Regions from separate parts of the Lysinibacillus sp. G4S2 genome, predicted to be linked through region 1. Evidence: riboswitches for the same ligand, from Rfam matches in the RefSeq annotation. Region 1 holds a riboswitch; each other region holds the start of a gene.
The links. A riboswitch is a leader RNA that binds a small molecule or an ion and turns the genes downstream of it on or off. The one in region 1 is predicted to bind S-adenosylmethionine.
Positions count from the first base shown of each region.

Region 2: another riboswitch for S-adenosylmethionine. It lies ahead of QUF91_RS26450 (cyclase family protein); the one in region 1 lies ahead of QUF91_RS22395 (methionine ABC transporter ATP-binding protein).
Region 3: another riboswitch for S-adenosylmethionine. It lies ahead of QUF91_RS02430 (O-acetylhomoserine aminocarboxypropyltransferase/cysteine synthase family protein); the one in region 1 lies ahead of QUF91_RS22395 (methionine ABC transporter ATP-binding protein).

Region 1 is NZ_JAUCFJ010000002.1:4,385,748-4,388,015, forward strand. It holds gene QUF91_RS22395 (methionine ABC transporter ATP-binding protein) at 1-783, opposite strand, end outside; SAM riboswitch class I at 893-996, opposite strand; gene QUF91_RS22400 (thioredoxin family protein) at 1,059-1,361, opposite strand; gene QUF91_RS22405 (toprim domain-containing protein) at 1,376-1,717, opposite strand; gene gcvH (glycine cleavage system protein GcvH) at 1,897-2,268, opposite strand, start outside.
Region 2 is NZ_JAUCFJ010000002.1:5,191,263-5,193,530, reverse strand. It holds gene QUF91_RS26455 (DedA family protein) at 1-197, shown strand, start outside; gene QUF91_RS26450 (cyclase family protein) at 250-987, opposite strand; SAM riboswitch class I at 1,105-1,208, opposite strand; gene QUF91_RS26445 (YuzC family spore coat inner layer protein) at 1,505-1,921, opposite strand; gene QUF91_RS26440 (SMI1/KNR4 family protein) at 2,080-2,268, shown strand, end outside.
Region 3 is NZ_JAUCFJ010000002.1:423,326-425,593, reverse strand. It holds gene QUF91_RS02430 (O-acetylhomoserine aminocarboxypropyltransferase/cysteine synthase family protein) at 1-1,155, opposite strand, end outside; SAM riboswitch class I at 1,272-1,385, opposite strand; gene QUF91_RS02425 (glycerol-3-phosphate acyltransferase) at 1,758-2,268, shown strand, end outside.

The DNA.
Region 1 (2,268 bases):
GTAATTTGCTTTAATTTGTGCCACTGTTTCCTGTGTTTCTTTCGTATCTGTAATTTGAGAAACGAATTTTTTCGTAATGGCAGCTTGTGGAGCTTGGAATACTTGTAATACTTCACCGCGCTCTACAATTTCTCCGGCTTCCATAACCGCTACACGATGACAAATTTTGCGAATAACGTGCATTTCATGTGTAATTAATACGATCGTTAGACCTAATCGTTCATTAATATCGACAAGTAGATCAAGGATAGCATCTGTTGTCTCCGGATCGAGTGCAGATGTTGCCTCATCACATAACAATACCTCTGGATTATTAGCAAGGGCGCGAGCGATACCTACACGTTGCTTTTGTCCCCCTGATAGCTGTGATGGATACGCCTTAGCGCGCCCCCCTAAGCCAACAAGTGTGATCAATTCATTCACTCGCGCTTCACGTTGTGCCTTTGGAACACCTGCGATTTCTAGTGGGAAAGCGATATTTTCCTCAACAGTTCTAGACCAAAGTAAATTAAAATGCTGGAAAATCATACTGACCTTTTGTCTAGCATCTCTGAGCTTTTGCCCCTTTATAGATGAAAATTCTTGATTGTTAACCGTCACCGTACCAGATGTAGGTTTTTCTAAACCGTTTAATAAGCGAATCATCGTACTTTTACCAGCGCCACTATAGCCGATAATGCCAAAAATTTCACCTTTGTTAATAGAAAGGTTGACGTCTTTGACTGCTGTTAATTCGCCATTCGCAGTTTTGTATTTCTTCGTAATATTTTGCAGCTGGATCATAGCGAATTCTCCTTTTCTCATATCCGTGTCACCCGCTGAAGGAAGTAAAAAAACCCCTTCACTTTATAGACAAGTAGAAGGGGTCACGTAACTTATACGCTAAACCGTTCTCTCATCTGTCAAAGATAAATCTTTGGGTGATTTGGCACCTTTTCACTTTGTGATGGTTGCCGGGCTTCATAGGGCACTTCCCTCCGCCACTCTTTATAAGAGTTCGATATATTTATATTTTTTAATATATTCGTACTTTACCACGCGAGTAAAGCTCCGTCAATTTATTTTTTTAATAATTCGTATAAAAATGGTACGGATTGAAAGGCATAAACCTTTTCTATCACTTTTTTGCCATCACAAACGAGTAAACATGGTACACTTTCGATTTTATTATCAAAAGCTATGTGCTCTATAAAATTAATATTCGCTTTACCAACCTGTAAATGTGGTAGTAATTGCTCGACAATCGTCATCATTTTCGAGGCAACTGTACACGTTCCACACATAGGTGTATATAAATAAAAGGCAGCCTTTTCACCGGACTGTACAGCCGTGTCCCACTGCTCTTTTGACCATTCTTCCATCTTTTCACGCAACCTTACAAAATATATTTATTATGGATTGAGAAGTGTGCACGAAGCAATATCATCGCTAACACCTTTCTCGGAGTTGTCTCAACTTCCTTATATGTCGGCATCGTACGTAAATGCTCAGCCTCTGGATAATGTCTGTCCATTAATGCCCGTAGCTTATCACCCGATGTATCTGCATCAAAGAATGTATAAAGCTCACAGCCCTCATATGGATCCAGTAACTCTTCTAATTGATGAACTCCAATTGTACCATTCGTACAAAGGATTATAACATCTTCACTTAAAATAGGTTTAATTTGAAGTTTATCCGAACGCCCTTCGACAATTAAGCATTTTCCCTCGAACATCACGCCACCCCCATTAGACATATCCCTTATGCTCATTATATCCATAACACTCTGTCGATGATCATATAAGACACCCATTGATAAGGGACTTCAAGTGTATTCTTCTCCCAACGTGGTGGAAGGAATGAAGATAATAAAAAACGCCGGTGATTTCCGACGTTTTTTTATTAGGGCTTGTCTTATTCAGCAATCATTTCATCGTATTGCTCAGCTGTCATAAGTTTTTCAACTTCTGATGCATCAGCAGGCTCTACAACGATCATCCATGCTTTTTCATATGGTGATTCATTAACGAATTCTGGGCTATCTTCTAAATCTGCATTTACTTCAACTACTGTACCTGAGATTGGTGCGTATAATTCAGAAACTGTTTTTACAGATTCTACACTACCGAATGGATCATCTGTTTTGATTTCGTCGCCAACTTGTGGAAGCTCAACGAAAACGATATCTCCAAGTTCAGATTGTGCGAAGTGAGAAATACCGATACGTACTTTACCATCTTCTAATTTTACCCATTCATGCTCTTCAGAGTAACGTAAGTCTTTTGG
Region 2 (2,268 bases), 810 kb from region 1:
AAAAATTTGCTTTCTTTGCTTATACGGGAGCGGTTATATGGACATTTACTTTTATTACTTTAGGAGAAGTACTTGGGGAGAAATGGCGCTACGTTGGGTTATATTTATCCCGCTACAGTATGTATCTTATAGCATTGTTCATCATAATAATTTTGATTGTTTATTTTATTTTCAAAAAAAGGAATTCGCCTAAATAAAAAGGGTCTGATTCAATACCTATCATGGTTTGATTCAGACCTTTTGTTATATTTAAGGCAATATTGCAAATGAACGCACAGGGAATCCAGAGGCTTTTTCAGGCTTTGGTACAATATTGAATATAGCAGCACCTTTTGGAGGTAGCTTATCCAAATTTGTCATAAGCTCAATTTGGTAAGTATCTTGTTCAAGTACAAAATATTCGCCGTCTAGCTTACTGTTTTTGCGAAAATCAGCTGCTGAATCCGTATCAAAAGTTTCGTGACCAATAGCACTTATTTTTCGTTCGTTGAATAAAAATTGTAACGCCTCTAAACCCCAGCCAGGAATATGATTATGACCATCAGCATCTTTGTTGCTGAAAGCCTCCTTATCTGGCCAACGCTTACTCCAATCGGTACGAAGCGCAACAAAGGTACCTGCTTCAATTTCTCCATATTCAGCCTCAAAGTCAAGAATATCTTGGATACTTAATGTGTAGTCGTTATTCAATTCGGCTTCCTTAGATTTATCAATAACGATTAGTGGTAGGACTAGTTCTTTTAACGCCAATTCATCTAAATAGCGTGTATCTCGCACAAAATGGATAGGTGGATCGATATGTGTTCCATATTGCCCAGGGAAAGAGAATTGCTGCGCAAAGAAGCCATCATCATGGGAAAATAATGTTTCAAATTTTGCATCATCAAACATAAAGAAATGAGGCGAATTAGGACCAAATGTATGTGTTAAATCAACCCATTCTTTAGATTTTAATAGTTGAATTGCTTGTAAAAGTTCATTTGCCATAATATTTTCCTGCTTTCTTTTAATTATTTTTGGGTGCTTAGACTTTACTTACTAGCGGCAATAAAAAAGAGCCCTCCTTGTAGAAGAGGACTCTTGTGCAAAGCAACTTAGTAAGTCTTCTCATCTTCAAGGCCGATTTCGCCAATTGGAATTAGCACCATACCTATAGGCTGGTTGCTGAGACATCATAGGGCCAATCCCTCCGTCTCTCTTGATAAGAAAAGATAATATAAGAATTTTCAGAAATATATTACGAATACTTTAGCATATTTATTTATAGTTTACAAGTTCAATAGGGATGCATGGTTAAAAGATTTTCCAGAATTAATAATTTTGCTATTGCTGCAAATATTGTTTGCCTATATTTAAATAGATAATACGATTACATACGTAAACATAGGGGTAGCCTTTGTATTTAGATTAAAATCCCGTTTCACATATGAGAAAAGCCTCGTTGTTGAATCTCAATCGCTAGGTTTAAATAGACAATACATAGATCCCACTCATTAGTTGAATTTCACCAACTCAAATTTACGGTTAGCTTACAACAGTCGCTATCAGTAAATATTATTCGAATTCCATCTGGTGTATAGTTAGTTTCGAATTTTATGGTAATGCCTGTTGATGCAATTAATTTTTCAACCTCTGTTTTATTTGACAACTGTGCCGCGTCCATAAGATCATGTGCAAATTGCTCTGATTCATCAATTTTATCCGTCAGTAATTGTGCTTGCTGCATAATAGCTTTGATCCGTTTCGCAGAAGACTTTAATTTAGTTATATTGATGGTTGGAAATGGGCTACGATTTGTTGAGTTTGTAGGCATCACTAAATGTCTAGAAGGTTGGAGTGTGGCTGGTTGATTTGCCATTGCCCATGCCCATGTTGGATAATAATTAGGATAGACAAAATACGGATAAGGATTGTAATACAACTAAAATTCCTCCTATCCTATAGTTGATACCTTATCTTATGTACAACAAAGACTTTCGGTGTTAATGGTTGATGCTTGGCAAAAGGGGAGCAAGTGGTGCGATGACCCAATCGGAAGCCATTAGTTCGTCCAATTTATTCACAGAAGGAGTTATCAAGATGGATGTTCGTGAATACATAAAAAATGGTTTTGAAGTTTACTACGAGCGCTATAATCAGATTTCGGAAGATGGATTTTGCAGATGGATGCGTCCAGATGTTCCTGATGAGATGAAATTAGCGGATACTGATGAAGAATGGTCAAGATGGAAGATGGTCCCTTCTATAGTAAGCGAAGATGATATTCAA
Region 3 (2,268 bases), 4.0 Mb from region 1:
TTGCTGATGCGTAGTAGATGCCGGATGAATAATTAATGATTTGGCATCCCCTACATTTGCTACGTGCGAGAATAATTTCACACTATCAATTAGTTTACGCCCTGCTTCACGTCCACCTTTAATACCGAATGTAAGCACTGAACCGAAGCCATTTCTCAAATATTTTTTTGCTAAATCATGAGTAGGAAAATCTTCTAAGCCATTGTAATTTACATATTCCACAGATGGGTGGTTTCGTAAATATTCAGCTACTGCCAATGCATTTTCATTGTGTTTTGGAATACGCAAATGAAGCGTTTCTAAACCTTGTAATAAATTAAATGCTGCATCTGCACTCAACGTTGGTCCAAAGTCGCGTAGTAATTGTACACGCAGTTTTGTGGCAAATGCAGCCTCTGCTGTGTCAATACCATAACGCAAACCGTGATAAGAAGCATCTGGCTCAGTAAAGCCTGGGAAACGTCCACGAGTCCAATCAAACTTTCCTGCATCTACTACAACGCCGCCTAAAGTTGTACCATGTCCGCCAATCCATTTTGTTGCGGAATGAACGACGATATCTGCACCGTAGTCAATTGGTGTAGAGCCATATGGTGAAGCAAATGTGCTATCAATAATTAATGGTAAGCCGTTTTCATGTGCTATATTCGCTACTGCTTCGATGTCTAGCACTTTTAAACTTGGGTTACCGTAAATTTCAGCGAACACCGCTTTTGTTTTATCAGTAATAGCTGCTCGGAAATTTTCTGGATTTGTTTCATCTACAAAATTCGTTTTAATACCGTAGTTTGGTAGTGTATTGGCAAATAAGTTATAAGTACCTCCATATAAAGAGCTAGCTGCGACAATTTCATCCCCTGCCCCTGCAAGATTTAAAATTGAAAATGCAATAGCTGCTGCACCAGATGAAAGTGCTACCGCTGCTGTACCGCCTTCTAATAAAGCGACGCGTTTTTCAAAAACATCTACAGTTGGGTTTGTAATTCGTGTGTAAATATTGCCAGCTTCCTCTAAGGCAAAAAGACGTTGCGCATGAGCAGTGTCTTTAAAAACGAATGCCGTTGAGCGATATACGGGCACTGTACGAGATCCTGTTACCGGGTCTGGCTCCTGGCCACCGTGTAACAGCAATGTTTCTGGTTTAAAATTTGTCATTATATACCTCCAAATGGTTATTTTTTTACGATGGTACCGGAGATGAGGAGGATTTTTTCAGTAGAAAACAAAAACCCTCTTCAGTAAGAAGAGGGTTGCGGTTGCAAGTTTTCCTCCCCTTATCTGCCAGATCCAAGTAAGAATCTGTAGGAATTAGCACCTTAGCAAGTTCGTCACTTACTGGTTGCCGGGCATCATAGGGCCTATCCCTCCGCCGCTCTTGATAAGAGTATGAGATTCAATTTCCATCGTTGTTACACAGTATAAACATAGACTTTTTTTCTGTCAACACTAAAATTTTATTTTTTCCGAAACTTCTGTCTGCTTATATACGTATTACGAACGCATACACTATTTTAGTATTTATTGGTTTATCACCAAAAGTTTGGGATGAAATTTGTTAAAACGTATGCCATTTATCTTCATTCAGTAGAAGAGCCCCACCCCTGAAAGTGGAATGAATTGTGCGGGCACAATTCAAAAATCTGGACGCATTGTTTATCTGTGCGAAAGCGAAGCGTCAGCTACAATGCGCCCAGCCGGCACGGAAATCAATCCCACGTTATGGTGATGAGCCTATTTATTTTGAAAGGAGGACTTTTATGGTAAAAGCCGTTATCATTTTTCTACTTGTTGGTTATTTAATTGGCTGTATCCACGGCTCTAAAGTAGCGCAGTTTTTATCCGGGGTAGATTTAAAAAAGACTGGGCATGGCAATGCAGGTGCTTCCAATGCAACACTTTCCCTTGGATGGAAATACGGCGTATTAGTTGCACTTATCGATATCGGTAAAGGTGTAGCAGCTATTATAGGTGCCCATTTCTATCTAGCAGATGCAACACATTTAACAGAAGTACAAGTTTGGTTCTTAAGCTATATTATAGCTGCTGGTGTCATCCTAGGTCATAATTTTCCATTTCACATGGGCTTCAATGGCGGTAAAGGAACTGCATCAATCATAGGAATATTACTTGCAGTTGATTGGAAAATTGGTTTATTTGCACTTATTTTATTTGTTATTTTTTCTTTCGTGACGAACTATTTAATTGTCGGTGTACTTGAATTTTATCTTGTTTTTTGTACAGCAACATATTTATGGATTCCTGGAGTAG